Linked DNA regions of Hyphomicrobium denitrificans ATCC 51888. The protein of the gene in region 1 interacts with the protein of each later gene in a pairwise test. Links are inferred from orthologs where the notes say so. Each region holds a gene or a part of one and is shown in the gene's direction. Other genes may lie near its edges.

The links.
Region 2: the proteins of HDEN_RS15670 (region 1) and grxD interact in binary tests that used the Escherichia coli proteins (3 or more experiments, as listed by UniProt). The link is inferred for Hyphomicrobium denitrificans ATCC 51888 from one-to-one orthologs.

The regions. Positions count from the first base shown.
Region 1 is NC_014313.1:3,230,961-3,242,847, forward strand. The notes cover bases 9,028-11,887. They hold HDEN_RS15670 (BolA family protein), read left to right. Parts: upstream 9,028-10,236; coding sequence 10,237-10,539; downstream 10,540-11,887. Other genes in these bases: cobS (cobaltochelatase subunit CobS), read right to left, coding at 9,028-9,363; HDEN_RS15665 (J domain-containing protein), read right to left, coding at 9,462-10,085; HDEN_RS15675 (HlyC/CorC family transporter), read right to left, coding at 10,554-11,879. Also shown: HDEN_RS15630 (RNA-binding S4 domain-containing protein), read right to left, coding at 57-428; HDEN_RS15635 (helicase-related protein), read right to left, coding at 461-3,640; HDEN_RS15640 (DUF3108 domain-containing protein), read right to left, coding at 3,768-4,637; rpmB (50S ribosomal protein L28), read left to right, coding at 4,931-5,224; HDEN_RS15650 (esterase-like activity of phytase family protein), read right to left, coding at 5,266-6,360; cobaltochelatase subunit CobT, read right to left, coding at 6,364-8,259; more of cobS, read right to left, coding at 8,362-9,027. UniProt on the Escherichia coli protein: Transcriptional regulator that plays an important role in general stress response. Has many effects on cell morphology, cell growth and cell division. Acts by regulating the transcription of many genes, including dacA (PBP-5), dacC (PBP-6), ampC and mreB.
Region 2 is NC_014313.1:2,159,743-2,171,657, forward strand. Bases 73-2,960 are described here. They hold grxD (Grx4 family monothiol glutaredoxin), read left to right. Parts: upstream 73-1,288; coding sequence 1,289-1,633; downstream 1,634-2,960. Other genes in these bases: HDEN_RS10400 (DUF2147 domain-containing protein), read left to right, coding at 73-568; pqqA (pyrroloquinoline quinone precursor peptide PqqA), read right to left, coding at 690-779; HDEN_RS10410 (BolA/IbaG family iron-sulfur metabolism protein), read left to right, coding at 975-1,211; HDEN_RS10420 (efflux RND transporter permease subunit), read right to left, coding at 1,712-2,960. Also shown: more of HDEN_RS10400, read left to right, coding at 1-72; more of HDEN_RS10420, read right to left, coding at 2,961-4,867; HDEN_RS10425 (efflux RND transporter periplasmic adaptor subunit), read right to left, coding at 4,864-6,090; HDEN_RS10430 (hypothetical protein), read right to left, coding at 6,311-6,661; HDEN_RS10435 (paraquat-inducible protein A), read left to right, coding at 6,883-7,968; HDEN_RS10440 (MFS transporter), read right to left, coding at 8,043-9,758; rpsD (30S ribosomal protein S4), read right to left, coding at 10,016-10,633; HDEN_RS10450 (hypothetical protein), read right to left, coding at 10,845-11,492; HDEN_RS17990 (RNA methyltransferase), read right to left, coding at 11,628-11,915. UniProt on the Escherichia coli protein: Monothiol glutaredoxin involved in the biogenesis of iron-sulfur clusters.

The DNA.
Region 1 (11,887 bases):
GGCGGCGCCTTCTTTAGCATAGGCAAACCCGTTGCCTAGGTGGAGAGGAGTCACAGTTACGAACGACCTTTGAGCTTGTCGATCTGGCGGCGATCGCGCTTCGTCGGGCGGCCCGAGCCTTCGGGACGAACGGCGGATTGCTTCGGCTGCATCGCTATCTCGGCCGCCTCTGGCCGAACCTTCGGCGGCGTGTGATCGAGAAACAGCGACTGGGCTTCGGTGGCAGGCCCGCGCCGATGGCCGATCCCGACGATCTCGAGGCTTCGCACGGCTGGGCCAACGACGAGTGTGATCACGTCGCCCGGCTTCACCAACGTGCTCGGCTTATCGATTTTTTCGCGGTTCAACCTGACCTTGCCGCGGGAGATCAGGTCTTGGGCGAGGGTGCGTGACTTCGTGATGCGCGCGAACCAGAGCCACTGATCCACGCGCTGGCTTGAGTTCACGCCCGCCGGGCCCATCAGGTCGAACCGGAACCTTCGCTGCGCTTCTCCATTTGCGCCTTGAGCGCGGCGAGGGCCGCGAAGGGCGAGGACGAGTCGGCGGAGCCGGACTTCGGCGGCGCTGCGGTGATGACCTGCGGCGCGCGGCGGGGCTCATCGCGGCGGCGTCCTTCGCCATGACGATGATCGCCTTGCCTATGATCACCTTTGCGCTGGTCGCCGTGGCGATGATCGCCCTGCCGGTTGGGGCGCTTCTCGTGATCGCGCCGAGGCTTGCCGCCGTCGTGACGCTCGAAGCGCGGGCGCGCGGACTGCTGGTCCGACGGCGCGCTGGTATCGCTGGCGGGCGCTGCCGCTGCGGCTGGCGCAGCGTTTGCGTCAGATGCCGGAGCGGAGGCAGGACCACGATCGTGACGTGGCTTGCCGCGCCGGTGGTGCGTGTCGCGGTGATCGCGATGCCCGCCTTCGCGGCGATGATGGCGTCGCGGCCGCCAGATCTCTTCGAATTTTTCCGTTTCGGCTTCGGCTTGCGTTGCGGCAGGCGTTTCGGCGTTTTCGGCCGCCACGGGCGCTGAAGCTTCAGCCTCGGAGGTTTCGGCAGGCAGAGCTGTCGCAACAGCGGCTGTTCCGGCTTCCTCCGCGGGCTGCTGCGTCTCGGCTTCAGACGACGCTTCCGCATTTGCGTCCGGAGCAGGTGCAGCTGATGCCGATGCATCGGCAGCAACGTCGGCCGGTGCCGCTGCCGGTGCGGGCGCGATCGGGCGCCGCTCAAGCCGGAAGCCGAGCGACTTCAGGACTTCGCCCAGTTCTCCGGACGAGCAGCCGAGGATCGACATCATGTCGTCGGTCGCCTTGAAGCCGCCGTCGCCGGTCGAGCCTTTGGGCGGCGCGTCAGCCCGTTCCGGCGACGAGCGCCAGGCGAGCAGCGGACGGATCAAATCCGCGAGACGCTCGAGAATGTCGAGACGGACGGCGCGCGGTCCGCACACGTGGAATCCGTGCGCGCGATAGAGCGCTTCTGGTACGCTCGGGTCGGTGACGACCGACGTCAAACCCGGACGCGGCAACTGCGGCGTGCCGTTCACGGTCGCACTGTTCTTCAAAAGCCAGAGCGTCGCCGCGAGATCGGCGGCGGCCGGTTTCAGCAGGAGCGGGAAGAAAATGTTGAACGCGCCAAAGCGCAGTCCGTACTTGCGCAGTTCGGCGCGCGCGGCCTGATCGAGCGAGTTGACATCGTCCGCAACGGTCTCGCGCTTCAATGCCCCGAGATTTTCCTTCAACTGAAACGCGATGCCGCGCGCGAGGCCTTGCAGCTCGCCGCTCGTCGACATGTCGACGAGCGGCTTCAGCTTGTCGGCGATCGTATCGTCGAGCCAGGTTTTGAGACGCGCCTGGACCTTTTCGCGATCCGACTCGCTCATGTGTTCGTCGGCGATCAGCGACAAGCCGGGCTGCAGCGGATCCTCGGACCGTTCGAGCTTGGCGATTTCGTCGTCGCGCCAGACAACGACGCCGGTGCGCGTCAGCTTGAACGCATCGCTCTGTGCCGCCGATACGCGCCGTGCGCGCATGCCAAGCTCACGGGTCACGACCTGCATCGCGGCCTGCCGCGTTGCGCGCTCGTGGATGCCGTCACCGGCCGAATCCAGCGTGAAGCAAAAGCCCTTCAAGCGGCCGACGAAGTGGCTTTCCACCGTGATCGCGCCGTCCTCGGCGATATCCGCCGTCAATTCTTCCTTGTCTCGCATGCCCTTCATCAGTGCGCTGGTCCGGCGGTCAACGAAACGCTGCGTCAAGCATTCGTGAAGTGCGTCGGAAAGACTATCCTCTACCGCCCGTGTTCGTTCCTGCCATTGAACGGGGTCGCTCAGCCAAGCCGGGCGGTTGGCGACGAACGTCCACGTGCGAATATGTGCGATGCGCGTCGCGAGCGTATCGATGTCGCCGTCGGTGCGATCGGCCAATGCCACCTGCTTTGCGAACCAGTCCTCCGGAATTTTGTGCGTGCCGGAGGTCAAGTGCCGGTAGAGGTTGGAAATCAGTTCGGCATGGCTTTGGCCGGAAATCTTGCGGTAGTCCGGAACCTGACAGACGTCCCAGAGCAGAGCGACGTTGTCGCGCGTCGAGGCGATATCGGCGATTTCGCGATCGGCGCTCAACGCTTCGAGCGCGGCGACGTCGTCGGCCGTGCGGGCGCGCGCCAGGCGCTGCTCACGCGGGAGCTGACGCAAGGACTCATGCAAGGCTGAAAGCGAGCTGAAATCGAGGTTGCGATTGCGCCACTGCAGCGTGCGCACGCTATCGAAGCTGTGCGTTTCGAGGCGTTCGACGGCGTCGGCATCGAGCGGCTCGGCGCCCCCCGTCACGCCGAACGTTCCGTCGTTCATATGGCGACCGGCGCGGCCGGCAATCTGGCCGATCTCACCCGGTGTCAGATTGCGATGGTTCTGGCCGTCGAATTTTCTCAAGGCCGAGAATGCGACGTGATCGATATCGAGGTTCAAACCCATGCCGATGGCGTCGGTCGCGACGATGAATTCCACGTCGCCGGACTGATAGAGCGCGACCTGCGCATTGCGCGTGCGCGGCGACAGCGCTCCGAGCACCACGGCGGCACCGCCACGCTGACGGCGGATCAGTTCGGCAAGCGCATAAACTTCCTGAGCCGAGAACGCGATGATCGCCGAACGAGCAGGAAGGCGCGTGATTTTTTTCTCGCCCGTGTACGTCAGCTTCGACAAGCGCGGACGGGAGATGAAATTCGCACCGGGGATCAGATCGGAAATCGCCTCGCGCATCGTCTGCGCGCCGAGCAGCAGCGTTTCCGAGCGTCCGCGTGCGTGCAACAGGCGATCCGTGAAGACGTGGCCGCGTTCGGGATCGCCCGCAAGCTGGATTTCGTCGATCGCAAGGAAGTCGACGTCGATATCGCGCGGCATCGCTTCGACGGTCGAGACCCAGTAGCGGGCGCGCTCGGGTTTGATTTTTTCCTCGCCCGTGATGAGGGCGACGTTCTCGACGCCGGCGCGCGCTTTGATCTTGTCGTAGACCTCGCGCGCGAGCAGACGCAGCGGCAGGCCGATCATGCCGCTGTTGTGGCCAAGCATGCGCTCGATCGCGAGATGCGTCTTGCCGGTATTGGTCGGTCCGAGCACCGCAGTGACGTTGCGAATGCGGGCCTCGAGATCACTTATCATGTCGTGCCTGACTCCGATCAGACCCTGGCATTACAGAGCAGGGCCGTGAGATCAAGGGGATATTGCGTGCTCTCTCCGGAGCCCCGATCTTCCACACTCGTTAATCGAACCGGCCCTGCCGGGGAGTTCACTGCCTGAGTGCAATCTGTGCGTTATCGGCCGCTATGATGTTGATCTGGTCCGCCGTCATGACTGCAGGTCCGACGGATGAGGGAACCGAGATCCGATAGGGTACGTAGATTCCCGCGCTCGGGATGGCGCGCAATGCGATCTCGATATGATCGTAGTCGATCCAGGGTTTCTCGAAATCCTTCGGCTTATGCCCGGCGATCGGCACGTATTTGACGCGGCAGATCAGAAGTTCCTTGGGCTGGCCGCTCGGGCGCTGTTCTTTGATGGCCTCGCGGCCCTTGAGCGACAGGCGCAGGTCGAACCGGGCCTTGCCGTCGAAAATTGGAATGGTTCGATTGCAGGCGTCCGAGCCGGTCGCGTTCGAAATCGCGAGCGTTGCAGAAATCGGGTCGAACACGTGCTTCAGGTTGTCGGGCGTGACCTTGATCGTTTCCGGATTGGGCGGTTTGTTCGGCACCAGCGCGATCGTCTTGACGCCTGCCGGGTCGAACCCGAGCGTGACGGACGTCAGCTTTTTCTTTGTCTTGTAGCTCATCTGATAGGCGACGGGGCGCGGGCCGCTTTTGTCGACCGAGCCGCTTCCGGTGAACGTACCGGTCCACTTGAAGGCACCGAACAGGGCTGAGATTTCCGTCTTGCCGGTGGCCGAATAGGTTTCGCCGCTATATTTCGATGTGAAGTTGTAGGCGCCAACCTCGAAGCCGTTGAAGGTCAGCTTGTAGCGGGCGTTCACCTGGTTCGGCCAAGCTTGATCCCGGGCCTGATCGCCGGCCGCCGCGGGTCCGGCGACGAGGGCCGCGATGGTTGCGGCAAGCGCGCCCGAACGGGCCAAGCGCCGACGCCCAACGACATTAGAGTAGTTCATAGGCTCTTCCCTGCGCGCCCCGAAAGTAAGGCCCCGCGTTAGGCCGCCTTTGCGTCGATTCTTGGACTTTCGGCCGCAGGCCGGATATCCAGCGGGACCGGACCTGCCTGATCCCGCAGTCGTGGCGGACGATCCGATGGCGATCAATTCCGCCAGCCTGCTTGACGGCTATCCCGCCCCTCAATTATACAGCGCCCCATAGACCCCGTGAGCCCTGCTGACGGGGCGCATTTTTTCTGCAACAGCAGACATTCGATAGACCGCCCCATCCGGGTGCGGCGTAGGAGACCGTCATGACCAGGCGCTGCGAGCTGACCGGCACTTTGCCGCTGTCAGGCCAACTCAGGAGCCACGCCGAGAACAAGACCAAGCGCAAGTTCCGGCCGAACCTGCACAACGTCACGCTGCTGAGCGACGCTCTGGGCCGCAAGGTCCGTCTGCGCATCTCGGCGCGGGCGCTGAAGTCGGTCGAGCACCGCGGCGGCCTCGATGCCTTCCTGCTCAAGGCAAAGAACGACGAGCTTTCGGCGGCGTGCCTGAAGCTGAAGCGTGAGCTTCAGAAGGCGCAGGCGGAGAAGGCGGCCTAAGGCCAAGCCTCTGACGAATGAGAATTTTGCCCGGCCCGGGTTCAGTCCTGCGGCCGGGCTTTTGCTTGTCCGCGATCATTGACGGTGAACTGCAGCAGGAGCGTTCGCTGCAGAATGTGATTGAAGTTGTCGTCGGACAGCATCGTGACCAGCACTTCGCCGGTCTCGAGCCGCGTCACCGACAAACCCTCCATGTTGTCAATTTCCGAGGTGAGATCGGCTTCGATGAGCGTTTCGCCTTCGATGGCACGGCCGGGCCTCAGCTCATCGGGCGAAACGCGTCGCAGCCGCATCTTCACGCCTTCCGTCCAGCGAAAGCGGCGTTCGAGAACGAACAGCGTTCCGTCATCGAGGCTCGAAATATCGGTGATGTCGAAGTCGCCGATGTTCTTCAGATGCAGCGTCGCCGGGCCTTGCGGCGCCCACAGCCAACCCGTGTGATTGCGGTCGCGATCGTAAAGCCGTTCCGAAAAGGCGATCACCGAGCCCTTGAACGGGCCGCCGCGCATCACCGTCATGGCTTCGAGACCCGCGTTCGGCCGCATGCGCCGGGCCTCGGCAGGGAGAGGCACCGTGCTCCGGCCTGCCACCAGGCCTTGCGACGACCAATCGTAGCGGTCGATGCGATGCTTGCGCTCGAACGCGATGAGCACAGAGCCTTGCGCAAGCGTTCCCGATTCAAGAGCAATCGCTTCCGAGTCACGTTCGCGGCCGATGGGCCTGCCGTCACGGTTGAGCAAAGGCCCGAGGCGCGCGTCCGCAATGCCCGCCGGATGCGTTCCGTCGTAGACGATCTTGCCTGTCATCCAGACGCCGGAATCGGAAATCGCGAGCAAGGTTTTTGCATCGTTGCCGACGACGAGGCCGGACCAGCCGCCGAAGTTCGGCGACGGCGAGGTCAAGACCAATCCACCGCGAAACGTCAGCTTGCCGACTGTGGGGTTCGGCGTTGAGGCTGACGCCGCACCAGCCATCTCCGCACGCGCGAAATCGCGAATGAGGACTGCATCGATCGTAATCGGGCTAGCTTTCAAAGCCGCGATATCGGGCTTGGCGTCGGCTAATACGATCTGCGGGTAAAAACCGAAGGCCGCGGCGAAAACAGCGGCGCGCATGCTGTTAGCGAGCGTGCCCATGGTTCAGTGCAGCGACGGACGCCGCCGCACGGGACGCGCAGCTTTTTCGATTTTGGAATCTTCTTCGAACAGCTCGACGAGTTTTTCGGTCATGGCGCCCGCAAGCTCCGACGCATCGGTGATGGTCACCGCACGGCGATAGTAGCGCGTGACGTCGTGACCGATGCCGATCGCGATCAACTCAACGGACGATCGGTTCTCGATCTCGTTGATGACCTGGCGCAAGTGCTGTTCGAGATAGCTGCCGTTGTTGACCGACAGTGTCGAGTCATCGACCGGCGCGCCGTCTGAAATCATCATCAGGATGCGGCGCTGCTCGGGACGTCCGACGAGACGCGAATGCGCCCACGCCAGCGCTTCGCCGTCGATGTTTTCCTTGAGCAGACCTTCGCGCATCATCAGCGCCAAAGAATTCTTCGAGCGCCGCCACGGCGCGTCCGCCGTCTTGTAGATGATGTGGCGCAGATCGTTCAGCCGTCCCGGGGCAGGTGGCTTTCCGGCGGCCAGCCATTCCTCGCGCGCTTGCCCGCCCTTCCACGCCTTGGTCGTAAATCCCAGGATTTCGACTTTGACGCCGCAGCGTTCAAGGGTGCGCGCGAGAATATCGGCACAGCATGCCGCGACCATGATCGGACGGCCGCGCATCGAGCCCGAATTGTCGAGCAGCAGCGTCACCACGGTGTCGCGGAATTCGGTGTCGCGCTCGCGCTTGTAAGACAGCGCGCCGGTTGGATCGGTGATGACGCGCGTCAGGCGTGCGGCGTCAAGCATGCCTTCTTCGAGATCGAAATCCCAGCCACGGTTCTGTTGCGCGAGAAGCTTGCGCTGCAGTTTGTTGGCGAGTTTCGCGACGGCAGCCGAAAGCGTTTTCAGCTCTTTGTCGAGGAATGCGCGCAGGCGCTCCAATTCTTCGGGCGTCGAAAGCTCGGCTGCGCCGACCTCTTCGTCGTGAGCGCGGGTGTAAACCTTGTAGCCGAATGCTTCCGGGTTCTCGAGGACGGTCATGTTCGGACGCCAAGGCGCTGGCGCCTCGTTGTCGTCGACCGTTTCCTCGTCCATCTCCTGCTGTTCGGTATCGCCCGAGTCGACCATCTCCTCGGTTTCCGAGAGATCGCCTTCGGACGACTGGTCCTCGCTCTCCTTGTCTTCGCCGTCGGAACCTTCCTCGTTGGCGTCTTCCGACTCGTCCGTTGCGCCGTCCTTGGCGCCGTCGTCGCCTTCGTTTTCCTCTTCGCCCTGCTGCGGCTCCTCGGTCAGATCGACGAGATCGAGAACCTTGAGCAGGTCGCGAATCTGGCGGCCGAACTGCTCCTGATTTTCCGATAGACCTTCGAGGCGATCGAGCAGCGTGCTGCCGCGCGCTTCGATCAGCGGTCGCCAGATGTCGACGAGGCCCTTCGTCGACGCGGGCGGCGGAAGGCCGGTCAGGCGTTCTCGAATGAGCAAGGCGAGCGCATCTTCGAGCGGCGCTTCGGCACGATCGAACACCGCCCGGAAGCGACCGTGACTGTACTGATCTTCGAGACGAGCGGTGAGGTTCGCCGCCATGCCGGGCATGCGCATTGCGCCGAGCCCTTCGACACGAGCGCGTTCGGAAGCTTCGAACACGGCGCGCGCCGGTCCGGGCGGAGGCGCGATGCGCCGATGAATCTTGGCGTCGTGGCAACCGATCTGCAGCGCGAGGCTATCCGCCCAACCGCGCGCCAGTGCGATGTCCTTAGCGGTCGGCGCGCGCGGCGGCTCGGGGATGTAAACGGACTTTCCGGACACGTCGCCTTTGCCCGGTCCGAAATCGACCTCGACGGCGCCGTCTCCAGCGATCGCACGCACAGCCGGGCCAAGCACGCGTTTCAGCGGCTCTGAGGGAGCTTCGCGGCGCTTGTTTGGAGGTAGGCTCACGGCGGCTATCCGGTTTTGGTGTCTCCCACCCCCCGACCCCTCCCCGCCGGGGAGAGGAACGTAAGGGCGCGCCGGCGCTAAGCCGGCCTTCGATCAGCCTTCTCAGCTCAACGCGACGTTGGCGGTGCTCTCTGAAAGCTCCTCGCCGAAGCAGCGCTGATAGAATTCCGCGACCAGCGGCTTTTCGAGATCATCGCACTTGTTCAGGAACGTTACGCGGAACGCAAAGCCGATGTCGCCGAAGATCTCGGCGTTTTCCGCCCAGGTCATCACGGTGCGCGGGCTCATTACGGTCGAGAGATCGCCGTTGATGAAGGCCGAGCGCGTCAGATCGGCGACGCGGACCATGTGCGAGACCTGCTTGCGCTTGGCGTCCGTCTTGTCGAAGGCCTTGACCTTGGACAGCACGATTTTCGCTTCATCGTCGTGCGGCAGATAGTTGAGCGTCGCGACGATCGACCAGCGGTCCATCTGGCCCTGGTTGATCTGCTGCGTGCCGTGATAGAGGCCGGACGTGTCGCCGAGGCCGATCGTGTTCGTCGTCGCGAACAGACGAAATGCCGGGTGCGGACGAATGACCTTCGACTGGTCGAGCAGCGTCAGCTTGCCCGAGATTTCGAGCACGCGCTGAATGACGAACATGACGTCGGGACGGCCGGCGTCGTATTCATCGAACACGAGCGCGGTGTTGGTCTGCAGCGCCCAGGGAAGAATGCCTTCCTTGAACTCCGTCACCTGCTTGCCGTCGCGCAGCACGATCGCATCCTTGCCGACGAGATCGATACGCGAGACGTGGCTGTCGAGGTTGACGCGCACGCACGGCCAATTGAGGCGCGCCGCAACCTGTTCGATGTGCGTCGACTTGCCGGTGCCGTGATAGCCCTGGATCATCACGCGGCGATTGTGCTTGAAGCCCGCGAGGATCGCGAGCGTCACGTCGCGATTGAAAAGATAATCCGGATCGAGATCGGGAACGTGCTCGTCCGCCTTCGAGTAGGCCGGAACTTCAAGATCGCTGTCTATGCCGAACACTTGGCGCACGGACAGTTTCATATCCGGCAAGTTCGCAGGTTGCGCGCCCGGAGCGCTCGTCGTCGTGCGCATCAAAATCCAATTCCCGATGAATGCCGCCCAGCCGCCTCAGGGGCTTCGGGCCGATGCGATCTGGGAGGCACAATCGCACACGGCTCAACGGCCCGGTATCAGACCAGGCCTGCTTGCTTCAGATAGTTATAGGCTTGCAGGATTTCGCGCAACTTTTCCTCAGACCGACTATCGCCACCGTTGGCGTCGGGATGGTGAACTTTCACCAACTCCTTGAAGCGGGTCTTGATGTCCTCGCGAGTTGCATCGTCGCCCAAATCGAGCGTCTTGAGCGCCTTGCGCTCCAAAGGCTTCAGCTGGCGACGGAAGGCTGACGGCGCGGTGCGCGACGATCTGACTTTCCGCGCCATTCTCACCGTGCTCTCGGCGACGCGGGCAGCGGCTTCTTCAGTCCGCGAGCCGTCGCGGGTTCCGTGAGCCCAGGCGTTGGCGCCGGTCTTCCACGTCGGGCGATGTCCGGTCAGGGCATCCTTGCGGAAGCTGTTGACCTCGGCATCGCTCATGCCGTCGAAATAATTGTAATCTTGATTGTACTGACGGACGTGATCCACGCAGAAGTGGAAATATTCGCCGTCGCGGCCACGACCTTTCGGCGCTTTGTGCGGACCCGGCTTCTCGCAGCCCTTCCATTGGCAGAGCGGCGCACGCGTTTCCTTCTTGGCGCCTTGCGAGCGCTTGGACGACAGGCGAATGCTGTCGAAATATTTTGAATCGAGTTTCATCGGCCGGTGATTATGATGGTTCGTTTCGTTGGAAACAAGGCGTCAAGAATTCCGGTTGATTTCTTCATCGACTGTGCTGGCAAGCGTTTAACATGTCGTTTCACTGCGCATTTATATTTGTTCGAAGAACCGGGAAGTCAAAGAGAGCAACATGGGACGGTCCGTCACCGAAATCCTACGCGAAAAATTGATGGTGGAGCTGCGCCCCACGCGACTCGACGTCATTAACGAGTCAGAGCTTCACGCCGGACATCGCAACTCGCCGGGCACGGGTGAAAGCCATTTTCGCATTCTCGTCATCTCCGGCGCGTTTGCGGGTAAATCGCGGGTCGAACGGCATCGCATCGTCAACGATCTGCTCAAGAACGAGATCAGCGGCGGCATTCACGCGCTGGCGCTCGCGACGCTTGCTCCGGGCGAGCCCGTTCCGCCCGGCTTCCCAGGACGCCCTTAGACTTAGACACGAATCTATCCGCGTGCGGTTTTCGGCTGCGTCGCGCCCGCCGGCGGTGAGCCAGTCGCGCTTGCCGTCGCAGCGGCGAGCGACTTGATGCGGATCGCCGTGATTTTATTGCGGCTCTTGCGCAAAATTTCGAAACGGTAGCCGTGGAAGGTGAATACCTGTCCGGGCTCCGGAATCGTCTGCGCTTCGTGAATGACGAGGCCAGCGATGGTCGTCGCTTCATCGTCCGGAAGGTCCCAATCGAGATGGCGATTGAGATCGCGGATTGCAACCGTTCCGTCGACATTGACCGTGCCGTCCGACTGCATGCGAATGTGGCTGTCGGGATTGTCGTGCTCGTCGGTGATCTGGCCGACGATTTCCTCGAGGATGTCCTCGAGCGTGATGAGGCCCTGCACTTCGCCGTACTCGTCGACGACGAGCGCCATCTGCGTTTTCTTTTTCAGGAACTGATTGAGCTGATCCTTGAGGGTCGTCGTATCCGGCACGAACCAGGGCGTGCTCGCCGACTTCATGATGTCGAGCGTTTCGGGCGCCCATCCGGTGCGCGACAGCGCGAGCAGCAGGTCCTTGGTGTGGAGCACGCCGACGATATTCTCGGGCTCCTCTTTCCAAATGGGAACGCGGGTGAACTGCGATTTCATCAGCTGGTCGAGAATCTTGGCGGGCGGATCATCGGCATTCACCGTTTCCATCTTGGTCCGGTGAACCATGATGTCGGCGACCTGCAGATCGCCGAGATCGAGAATGCCGCCAAGCATTTCCGCGTCGCCCTTCGCGACGGTGCCTTCCTTCGCCTGCAAGTCGATGGTGCCGCGAATCTCTTCGTGCGCCGCGAGGATGTTGGCTTCGTCGTCAGCCTTGCCCGGCGTCAGCTTCAGGAGATTGCGGACGACGTATTCGATCGCCTTCGTGAACGGCGTCAGAATGTAGATCAGGCCGCGCATCGGCGGCGCGACGATGAGCGCCACGCGGTCGGCGTACGCTAAGGCATAAGTCTTCGGCAGCACGGCCGCGAAAATCACGATCAAAATGGTGATCATGCCGGTCGCGTAGGCGACGCCGACCTCGCCATAGAGGTTGACCGCGACGTTGGATGCAAGCGCGGCGGCGAAAACGTCGACGAGCGTGTTGCCGAGCAGCACGGTGCCGATCATCTTCTCCGGCCGCGACAGCACGCGATTGACGAGGGCGGCGCTCGAGTTGCCGTCTTCCTCAAGAGCGTGCATGCGGGCGCGCGACGCTGCCGTCAGCGCGGTTTCGCTGCCGTTGAAAAACGCCGAGAGCACAATCAGAATGAAAATGGCGACGATGCTAATTGCGATAGACATGGAACTGG
Region 2 (11,915 bases), 1.1 Mb from region 1 along the record:
GATCTATTCGCCGGAGAAGGGCCGCAAATATAATGTCGAGCTGAAACCGCTCGCCAACGGCACGCTGCGCGTCACGGGTTATGCCGGCATGCGCTTCCTGTCGAAGACGATGATCTGGACGCGCGCGCCTGCCGATCTGCAGCTCTGCGGTCAGCCGGATACTGAGATCGAAGCGAAGTCCGGACAGCCTGCCGAGACGAAGCCTGACTCCGATTCGAAGGTTGCGGTCGTCACGCCGCCGCCTGCTCCGGCCCCTGCGCCGTCGATCACGCCTGCGGATAAATCCGATGCAGGGCCGGCGGTAAGCGATAAGCCTGCGCCGCAATCGAGCCCCAATGCGAACGAAGCTGCGAAACCGAAAGGCGAGCCGCCTGCCGCGACGAACGACGCCAAGCCTAAGCCTTCGCAGCAAAACGAAGAGACTGCATCAGCGGATGAAGTGACGCCCTCCGAGCTTGGAGACAAGCTCAATGACCTCGGCATGGGCAAAGTATTCACGAAAACGAAGTCGGGAAAATGCAAGCTTGATTTGCCGTGGGTCAAGCTCACGCTCAATTGCGAGCAGTAGCCTGCAGGGCGCGCAATATCGGGAGAGAGCGTTTGCCGCCTGATAGCGGCTCATGTTCTCAGGCAATAAAAAAACGCGGTGGCAGAAACTGCCACCGCGTCAAATTCGGAGATGATCGTCCTTAGATGAGGTCGATCTCGGCCGGAAGGTACGAGGTAACTTCGAGGCCGACTTCCTGCTCGCGAACGGCAGGCTTTGTCCAGGTCTTCATGATGTCCTCCATCAGACTGCAAGAGCTTCCGCTCCATGACCATCAACGTAAGCCCTTCGGCCGATAACGTCCAATCGCAATCGCGTGAGAATTTGATCAGAAACTCTTATCATCACCCTTGCCTCCGCTGATGCGACACGGCATAGATTCCGTGACCGCGTCTAAGCGCAAACAGCTATCTTCCGGAGACTGCGAATGCCGATGCCCGCCCCTGAGATCGAGCGGCTGATCAAAGCCCGATTTCCCGATGCCCAAATTGAACTTCGGGACCTTGCCGGTGACAACGACCACTGGGCCGCCCACGTCGTATCCGCGGCGTTCAAAGGCAAAAGCCGCGTCCAGCAGCACCAGATGGTCTACGACGCGCTCGGCGGGCGCATGGGCGATGTGCTCCATGCCCTGCAACTCACAACCGCAGTGTCGGCTGATTGACTTCGCCGGGCGTCTCGCCCACATCTCGCTTCAAAGGGCGCCGAGATTGGCTGTCCCGAACATTAGGAACCAACGTCATGGCCTCTGATCCCGTCCAGCAAAAAATCGCCGATACCATCGCCAGCAACGATGTCGTGCTGTTCATGAAAGGCTCGAAGCAGTTTCCGCAGTGCGGATTCTCGGCGACGGCCGTGAAGATTCTCGAGCATCTCGGCGTGCAGTTTAAGGATGTGAACGTGCTCGACGATCAGGGCGTCCGCGACGGCATCAAGTCGTTCTCGAACTGGCCGACCATTCCGCAGCTTTACGTCAAGGGCGAATTCGTCGGCGGCTGCGATATCATGCGCGAGATGTATTCGGCCGGTGAGCTGCACGATCTGATCTGCTCGAAGGGCATCCCGCACGCGCATCATCACGCCTGACGCTTCAAGCGTTCAGCGCAAAGAAATAAGGCGGGCCGTTTCCGGTCCGCCTTTTTTGTTGTCCGGTTTCCTGCCGCCTCAAGCGTGCGGCGGAGCGACAGCGGCGGGCGCTGCTTTGCCCTTGCGCGATTTCCGCCATTCCTCGAAGCGCTGAATAACGACGAACATCGACGGCACGAAGATCACCGCGAGGCAGGTCGAAGCGATCATGCCGCTGAACACGGTGATACCGATCGACTTTCGCGCCGATGCGCCGGCGCCTGTCGCGAGCACAAGCGGCGCGACGCCGAGAATGAACGCGAACGACGTCATCAGGATCGGCCGGAACCGGGCCCTCGCCGCTTCGACGGCCGAGTCCATGATGGACTTGCCTTCGGCGCGAAGCTCGCGCGCGACTTCGACGATCAGAATGGCGTTCTTCGCAGAAAGCGCGATGAGCAGCACGAGGCCGATCTGGACGTAGAGGTTGTTGTCGATCCTCAGCCCGAGCATGACGCCGACGGGACCGATCAGCGACAACGGCACGGCGAACAGCACCGCGAGCGGCGTGTACCAGCTCTCATATTGTCCGGCGAGCACGAGATAGACGAGCAGCATCGCCAGCGCGAAGACGTAATAGATCTGGCCGCCGACGAGCTTTTCCTGGAACGACAGCGCCGTCCACGACGAGCCGACGCCGGGCGGCAGCGTTTTCGCTGCGATGTCGTCCATCAGCTGCATCGTGTCGCCGGAGGAGAATCCCTTCGCCGGAACGCCGACGATGGAGGCCGACGGATAGAGGTTATAAAGGCTGATCAGCGACGGCCCGACGATCGGCGTGATCGTGAGCACGGTGCCGAGCGGGACCATGTCGCCGTTCTGGTTGCGAACCTTGAGGTTCAGAACCTCGTCCGGTGTCATGCGGAATCCGGCATCGCCCTGAACGTAGATCTGGAAGACGCGACCGAACTTGTTGAACTGGTCGACGTAGCTCGAACCGAGATAGGTCGCGAGCGTCTGGAAGACCTGATCCGTCGTCAGCAGCAGCGTCTGTACCTTCTCGCGGTCGATCGTGACCTTGTATTGCGGAGCCGAGGCACGGAACGGCGTCGAGGCGCGCTGGATGGCCGACTGCGTGCTCGCCGCCTGCACAACCGCGTTCGTCGAATTTTCGAGCTTGCCGAGATCAAAGCTGCCATCGCGCAGCTCGATCTGCATCGTGAAGCCGCCGGCATTGCCGATGCCCTGAATGGGCGGCGGCGGCAGCACCATGACACTGCCGTCGGTGACGGCCGACATTTTCGCATTGAGGCCGGTATAGAGCGACAGCAGGTCCTCGCCCTTGCCGCGTTCAGCCCAGTCCTTCAGCATGATGTAGGCGACGCCCGCGTTGGCGAGCGAGGCGCTGTTGTCGAGCGGCGAGATGCCGGCAATCGTGATGACGCGCTCGACGCCGGGAACGGCGCGCGCGATCTTTTCCACCTGATCCAGCGATTTCTGCGTGCGCCCGAGAGAGGCGCCGTCGGGCAATTGCACGGCTGCGAGCAAGTAGCCCTGATCCTCGATCGGCAGGAAGCCGGTCGCGACGCGCGTCATGCCGTAGATCGAACCGCCGATGATGGCGGCGGCGATGAGCGCCATCAGCCCACTATGATGCACCATTCTATCGATGAGCCGCGTGTAGCGGCCTTCGAGGCGATCATAGACGGCGTTGAAGCCGCGATAGAAAAAGTTGCGCTGCTCGGGCGGCACCGGACGGCGCAGCCACATGGCGCACTGCGTCGGCTTCAGCGTCGCGGCGTTGACGGCGCTGATCAACGCGGTCGCGGCGATCACGAGCGCGAACTGCGCGTACATCTGGCCGGTGAGCCCCGGCAGGAACGATGCGGGGAGGAACACTGCCATCAGCACCAGCGTGATGCCGATGATCGGGCCCATCAAGGCGTTCATTGCGGCGATCGATGCGTCGTGGCCGGACATGCCCTTTTCGATATTGTGCGCCGCGCCTTCGACGACGACGATCGCGTCGTCGACGACGATGCCGATGGCGAGCACGATCGCGAACAGCGTCGACAGGTTGATCGAGAAGCCCATCGCCGCCATGGCCGCGAACGCGCCGATGATCGTCACCGGCACAGTCGTCGCGGGCACGAGCATGGCGCGCCAATCCTGCAGGAAGACGAGGATGACGATCAGCACCAGGATCGCGGCTTCGAACAGCGTTTTATAAACTTCGTCGATGGCCTGCTGGACGAAGATCGTCGTGTCGAAGGGGATCGTGTACTCGACGCCCTCGGGAAACTCCTTCGCCAGCGCCTGCATCTTGGTATTCACTTCCTTGGCAACATCGAGCGCGTTGGCGCCCGGTGTCTGGAAGATCGCAAGACCGGCGGCCTGCTGGCCATTGAGATTGAAAATCTGCGCATAGGTTTGCGCGCCAAGCTCGACGCGGCCGACGTCGCGCAATCGCGTCAGGTCGCCGTTCGTGCCGGTCTTGACGACGACATTGGCGAACTGGCTGGCATCATCGAAGCGGCTCGAAACGTCGAGCGTGTATTGGAACGATTGATCGCCTGCCACGGGCGGCATGCCGATCTGTCCGGCCGTCACCTGCTCGCTCTGCTGCTGCAGCGCATTGATGACGTCCTGCGCGTTAAGACTGCGCGCCTGCATTTTCTCCGGATCGAGCCAGACGCGCATCGAGTACTGGCCAGCGCCGAAGACGTTGACGTTGCCGACACCAGGCAGGCGCGAAATCTCGTCCTTCAGGCGGATGGTCGCGTAGTTACTAAGATAGAGGCTGTCGAACTTGTTGTTCGGCGAGGTCAGCGTCACGATCTGCAGGATCGACGTCGACTTCTTCTGCACGACGACGCCCTGCACCTGCACCGATTGCGGTAGAGACGCCATCGCAGCCGACACGCGGTTCTGCACGAGAATTTGCGCGTTGTTGAGGTCGGTGCCGATATCGAACGTGACCGTCAGCGTATAGGTGCCGTCGGACGCCGCGTACGACTGCATGTAGATCATGTTCTCGACGCCGTTCACCTGCTGCTCGATCGGCAGTGCGACGGTATCGATGACGGTGCGGGCGTTGGCGCCCGGATAGCGCGTCGTCACCTGGACGGTCGGGGGAACGACGTTGGGATATTGCGCGACCGGCAGGCGAAGCACGGAGACCGCACCGATCACGACCATCAAAATCGCGATGACGTTCGCGAGGACGGGACGCTCGATAAAAAATTTCGAGATCATGGCGCGGTTTCCGCTGGCGGCGCGATCGTCTTGGCAACAGGGTCGATCTTCTGGCCGGGTATGACCGACATCAGGCCGGAGATGACGACGCGATCATCCGGCTGCAGGCCCTTGTCGATGACGCGGAGGTCGCCGACCTGCTGGCCGAGCACGACCTTGCGCTGCTCGAGGTCGTTGTCTTTGTTGGCGACGAGGACATAGCGTCCGCTCTGGTCGCTGCCGACGACGCGGTCCGGCACGAGAAGCATGTTCGGCTGTTCGGCGCGCGGAACGCGCACGCGCACGAAATATCCAGGTAGAAGCGAGCGATTTTCGTTCGGCAGCACGCCGCGCACCAGCAGCGTGCCGGTCGCCGCGGTAATCGTCGGCGCGGCATAGTCAAGCGTGCCCTTGTGCGGATAGCCCTGCTCGCTTTGCAGGCCGACCTCGATCGGGATTTTCTTCATGTCTTCACGCGTCAGACCCTGGGCGCGCATGCTGGAGCGGATGTCCTGCACGTCGGTTTCGCTGATGGCGAAGTTCACGTAAATCGGATTGAGCTGCACGATGGTCGCGAGCGTCGTCGGGCCGCCGGCGCCGACAAGCTGACCGAGCGAAACTTCGCGCGCCGTCACGATCCCGTCGAAGGGAGCTTTGACTTCCGTGTAGCTGAGGTTGAGCTTGGCCTGCTCGATATCGACCTCGGACTGAGTCTGCTTGGCGATGGCCGCGTCCTTGGAGGCTGTCGCCTGATCGAGGGTCGCCTGGCTCGCGATGTTCTTGGCGGCGAGATCGACCTGACGCGCGTAGTCGGCTTCAGCCTTCTTCGTGTCGGCTTGCGCGCTCGCCTGACCGGCCTCGGCCTGCTCGAGCGAGAGCTGATAAGGCTTCTGTTCGATGACGAACAGCACGTCGCCGGCTTTGACCAGATCGCCGTCGTTGTATTTGATCGCCTGAATGAATCCCTGGACGCGGGCGACGAGCGTCGTCGTGTTCACCGCTGCCGTGTTGCCCGTCGCTTCGAGATAGCGCGTGACGGTCTTCTTCAATGGCTGGGCGACTTCGATCTTCGGCGGCGGCGGCGGCACGAATGCATTTTTTTCACCGCATGCCGCGAGCGTCAGGACGCCCACTAATGCGCATGCCGCTGGAATTCCTGTCATTGGCCGGAACAGCCGGGCTACCGCCGACTTCTGTTGCACGCCAGCGTCTGCCGATGCTCGCGTTTCAGTATCGCCACTCATTGAGAGCCTGCCGAGGTTGTGAGCGAAATACGACGTGCCGAGACCATCGCAAGTTATGTCATTTCCGAGATATCGTACAGATCGCGCACTCGCGCCGGCTGGAAATGATTCATGCGACTGCCCTCGCGCACCCGCGAAGCAGCAAACACGCAGGATGTGAAGATTCCGTAGCGGCGGGTGATTTTGAGCCGATGAAACGCCGCCAGAATTGGCCGTGCAGCTACATTTGCCCCGGACCGGCCGCGAAAGTCGGGCTGGCGTTGGGATCACCCCTGAAGGCGTAGTCGATTTCGGCGGGCGGCTCGGTCTGGCCACGACGGCCGCTATAGTCGCCCCATCCTCGTTCGCCCGTGGCTTTGGTGCTGCGCCGAGCGCTGGCGCTTCCCGTCTCGATCGGAGTTGCAGCAACCGTCCTTGCGTTTGACGGTCCGTTCCAAATCGCGCTCTGCGGCGCCAGGGTTTCGCTGGAGCAGGCTGCCAGGAGCAGCGTCGCGCATTTGAGCAGCGTCAGGCGTCCGCCCTTCGCCACGCGCCGAATGGATCGCAGGTTCTTCAAAGCCCGGAAGCTCACCGATGACGCCCTCGCATGCTCCCGCCCCCTATAGCGGAGTTCGGCCTGCAGGTGGAAGCGAAGTTACCACGCATGGCGCAGAGTTGCGGGTCTGCGAGGAGCGCGCGCCGCCGTCGCGAAATGTTCCCCGGCTTACAGCGCCGCCGTCCTAATTTATGCTCAATGCCGTTGTTGCATTCGAACAGCATCTCCGGGCGGTGCGGTTTTCGGCGAGACCAGCCATGCGGCTAAGCGGACGACGGTTCTTTCTGTCGCTTACGATCCTGACGGCCAGCGTCTGTCTCGCGCTCGGGATCACGCTGCCGATCTTGAAGCTCACGAGCTTCACGTTCTGGACGACGGAGCATTCGCTGATCTCGACGGTGCAGGTTCTGCTGCGCGACGGGCAGACGTTCCTCGGTTTGATCGTCGTCGTATTCTCGATCCTGCTGCCGATCACGAAGCTGCTTTATCTGCTGCTCGTCTCGACGCTGCCGCCCGCGGAGATCGTGCGCCATCATCAGCGGCTGCGGGCGCTCGAATGGCTCGGCAAATGGTCGATGCATGACGTGCTCGTGCTGGCGCTCACGATCTTCTTCATCAAGAGCCAGGGCGTCTACGACGCGTCGAGCCTCAACGGCGTCTACTTCTTCACGGCGGCCGTCATCCTGATGATCCTGTCGTATGCCTGGATCAGGACGGACGGCATGGCGGCGGCGCCGGAACTCGTGCCCGTTTTGCCGGAGCCCGACGTCGGGGCGACCCAGCGCTCGCACGGCTGGCGGAATTTCGCGCTGAGCTTCCTGATCATTCTCGCGACGGTTTTTTTCGCGCTTGGCATCATCATGCCGACGATCCGCTTCACGACGATCTACGTCTGGACGAACGAACATTCGATCCTGACGATCATGTACGCGCTGTTCGAGAACGAGGAATATTTTCTCGCGGCCGTGGTCTTCGCGGTGTCAGTGTTCTTTCCCTTCCTCAAGCTTTTCTATCTGCTGACGCTCATCACCTCGCACGACATGCCGCCGGACTTCCGCAAGCGTTCGATCGCGACGATGGAGTGGCTCGGGCGCTATTCGATGACCGACGTGATGGTGCTGGCGCTCATGATCTTCTACGTCAATTCGTCGGGCTATACGGAAGCGACCGTGCTGCCTGGCGTCTATTTCTTCGCCGCGTCCGCGATGATGACGATGCTGGCCTATGGCTGGGCGAACGTCGACCGGCCGACGTTGCGGCGGCGGCCAGCCGGAAGCGGGCCGGCGATGTCGGGCGATCCGCGTGTCACCATCGCGCGCGATCATGGGCGGCGACACGCCTGACTAAAAAGGCCGCTATTCAAGCGGCCTTTTCATGAACGTACGTCCCACGAGCCTACACAGCGGCTTGGCGCTCATCAGATCGTGTGGATGTCGCGATCCTTGGTTTCCGGAATGAACAGGAAGCCGATGACGGCCGTCGCCGCGGCGACGACGATCGGGTACCAGAGGCCGTAGTAGATATCGCCCGTTGCGGCCACCATGGCGAATGCTGTGGCCGGCAGAAGGCCCCCGAACCAGCCGTTACCGATGTGATAGGGCAGCGACATCGATGTGTAGCGGATCTTGGTCGGGAATAGTTCGACCAGCGCCGCCGCGATCGGCCCGTACACCATCGTCACATAGAGCACCAGGATGAACAGGATGCCGACGACCGTCGCCGCCTGACTGCGGAAGATGTCGAAAGGATGGGCCAGCTTCACGATGCCGGGATCATTCGCCTGCGGATAACCGGCTTCGTTGATCGCTTGCGAGCCGACAGTCACTTTGTCCTTCGGATCGCCGACGGCCGTCTCCAGATCGGTGGCCGGAACTTCCTTGTCTCCGATCACGACTTTTGCCGGTTGACCGGCGGGGCCTGCCTCGGTCGAATACTTCACCGATGCCTTCGACAGCCAGTCGCGGGCTTTATCGCAATTGGTCGTGTACTTGCGCGTGCCGACCGGATTGAACAGCGAACCGCATTCGGCCGGATCGGCAACGACCTTCACCTGCACGGTTTCGATCGCATGCGCGAGCGCCGGATTGGCCGTCTCGGCGAGAAGCTTGAAGAGCGGGAAGTACGTCAGCGCCGCGATCAGGCAGCCTGCGAGGATGACCGGCTTGCGGCCGATCTTGTCCGACAGCCAGCCAAAGAACACGAAGAACAGCGTGCCGAACAGCAACGACCAGGCGATCAGAAGGTTCGCCGAATAGCCGTCGACCTTGAGAATGCTCTGCAGGAAGAACAGCGCGTAGAACTGGCCAGTGTACCAGACGACGCCCTGACCGGCGACGAGGCCGAGCAGCGCCAGCAGCACATACTTGTTGTTCGGATAATGGAAGAAGCTTTCGGTCAGCGGCGCCTTGGAGCCCTTGCCCTCCTCCTTCATTTTCTTGAAGGCGGGCGATTCCGATAGCGACAGACGAATCCAGACCGAGATTCCGAGCAGAAGAATCGAAACCAGGAACGGAATGCGCCAGCCCCATTCCTTGAACGCGTCCTCGCCGACGATCGTACGAACCGCGAGAATAACGATGAGCGAGAGGAACAACCCGAGAGTCGCGGTCGTCTGAATCCAGCTCGTATACATACCGCGCCGGCCGGACGGCGCGTGCTCGGCGACATACGTCGCGGCGCCGCCGTACTCGCCGCCGAGCGCCAAGCCCTGCAGCAGACGCAGCCCGATCAGAATGATCGGAGCGGCAATGCCGATCGACGTCGCGCTCGGCAGCAGGCCGACGACGAACGTCGACAGGCCCATGATCAGGATCGTTACGAGAAACGTATTTTTGCGGCCGACAAGATCGCCGATGCGGCCGAAGATGATGGCGCCGAACGGGCGGACGATGAAGCCGGCTGCGAACGCCAGCAGCGCGAAGATGTTGCGCGTGGATTCATTGTAGATGAAGGCGCCGGACGGATCTTTCAGCGAGAAGAACTGCGCGGCGATGATGGTCGCTAGAGAGCCGTAGAGATAGAAGTCGTACCATTCGAAGACCGTGCCGAGCGAGGATGCGAATATCACGCGACGTTCCTCGCGCGAGATGCCCCTCCGCCGGTCTGACGAAGTTATCGGTTCTATTGGCGTCATGCGCGCCCCCCTTCAGCTTTCAGCTTTGTTATTCTCAACTCTAAGCTGAAGGACGTGTGCGAAGCGAATGACTGTTGCAGATAAATATATTCTGCTTTCGGCTAATGGCGCGTCTTCTGCAACGCAAAAAAGCCGGCGACGTGCGCCGGCTTTGCATTTTTAGTTGCGCATGGCGACTCCGCTTCGCGGAGCCGGCCGAAGTTTTGATGCGCATGGCGACTCGCGTTCCGCGAGCCGGCCGCCATGCGTGAGCGAAATTAGCGCGAATAGAATTCGACGACGAGGTTCGGTTCCATCTGAACCGGATAGGGCACGTCCGAAAGCGCCGGGATGCGCGTCAAAGCCGCCGTCATCTTGTTGTGGTCGGCGTTGACGTAGTCCGGCACGTCGCGTTCAGCGCTCTTGATGGCTTCAAGAACCAGCGCGAGCTGCTTCGCCTTTTCCGTCACTTCGATGACGTCGCCGATGCGCAGGCGGTAGCTCGGAATGGTGACGCGCTTGCCGTTGACGGTGACGTGACCGTGGCTGACGAACTGGCGCGCGGCGAACACGGTCGGCACGAACTTGGCGCGGTAGACCAACGCGTCGAGGCGGCGCTCGAGCAGGCCGATCAGAAGTTCCGAGGTCGAGCCCTTGAGGCGCGAAGCTTCGTCATAAGCGGCGCGGAACTGGCGCTCGGAGATCGAGCCGTAATAGCCTTTGAGCTTCTGCTTGGCCTTGAGCTGCTGGCCGAAGTCGGACAGCTTGCCCGAACGGCGCTCGCCATGCTGGCCGGGACGGCTTTCACGACGGTTGAGCGGGCTCTTCGGGCGGCCCCAGATGTTCTCGCCAAGGCGGCGGTCGATCTTATGCTTGGCGCGAATGCGCTTAGTCATCTTCTAGCACTCCATGAGTTGAGACCCCGCAGGCCGAAATGACCGGCGCGGCCGTGTGGAGCGCCCCCTCCTCTACCCTCATTCGAGGGCTGACAGGCATGGACCTTCTACAGTCCCGCCACGGGTGCGCGGAAATCAAACGCGGGCCCGAAGGCCCGCGCGGGTTGGTTGATAGAGGCGGTCGGCCGTCTCGTCAACGGCCTATTCGCCGCTAGTTCTTCTCGACCGTCGTGCCGCCCGCGACCGAGCCGGTGGCCGTGGGGGCTCCCTGCTGGGGCTGGCCTGGCTGGGCTGGGGGTTTACCGGCGACCGCACTCACCGGCGGGCTCGCCTCGACGTAAGCCGTGATCAGCTCCTTAACCTTCTTTTTCTGCTCGTCGGTGCACGACTGCGCCGACTCCTTCTTCTCGTCGACGACGACTTCCTTGTCGCCCTGCTTCTCGACGAGACGGATGCGGCCGGTTAGCAGCATGACCGTCGTGAGGTGGAGCTGGCTGATGTAGACCATCTGCTGCGGCGTCCACTTCTTCTTGAACTCTTCGCGGCGCATGAGCGCGCGGTGGTTCAGAATCTGGTCGTCGCGCAAATCGCAGATCTGGGCGTGCGCCGACAGACGGCCGGCCTTGATGACCTCGCGCGCCACATCCAGCGGAACAACGACCTGATCCTTCTTCGTCTTGTCGATGACGATGACAGAGCCGTCCGGCTTGGAAAACTGCTGAGGCGTCAGCGACCAAGCGTATTCCATGAACGATTTGACCGCGTGTTCACTCAAGTCCTGAGCGCTTGCTGACGTCACACTCCCTGCAAGCGTCAGCGCAGCAACGCCCGCCAACACCACCCCCGCCTTAATATTCATCAACATCTCCAGTTGAGCCTGAATTTCTTTTCCGGTTTCCGTCGAAAGCCGTCCGACGCGGCGTCTCGCAAGCCACGTTGCATATCGCCAGTATGCCTTTTCCCTTGGCATCGCTCAGCCCAAAACATGTCCAGATCAAGGCGTCGCACTTGGGCCTTTTCGGGCCTTGCCTTTGCCCTGTGCGAGCGTGGCAACTATGCCACGAAGGGTCCGAACTTCCTGTTCCGTGGCGTTCATTCGTGTCAGCAGCGTGCGCAGGTTTTGTGACACGACCGTTTTGCGATGGGCGGGGTTGAAAAAGCCGTTTGCCTCGAGTTCCCGCTCCAAATGTTCAAACAGACCAATGAGTTCCTCCTTGGTCGCGGGGCGGTCGCGGCCCATGTATAGACCTTCGTTCAAGGGCTTCTCATAGGTTGTGACGCG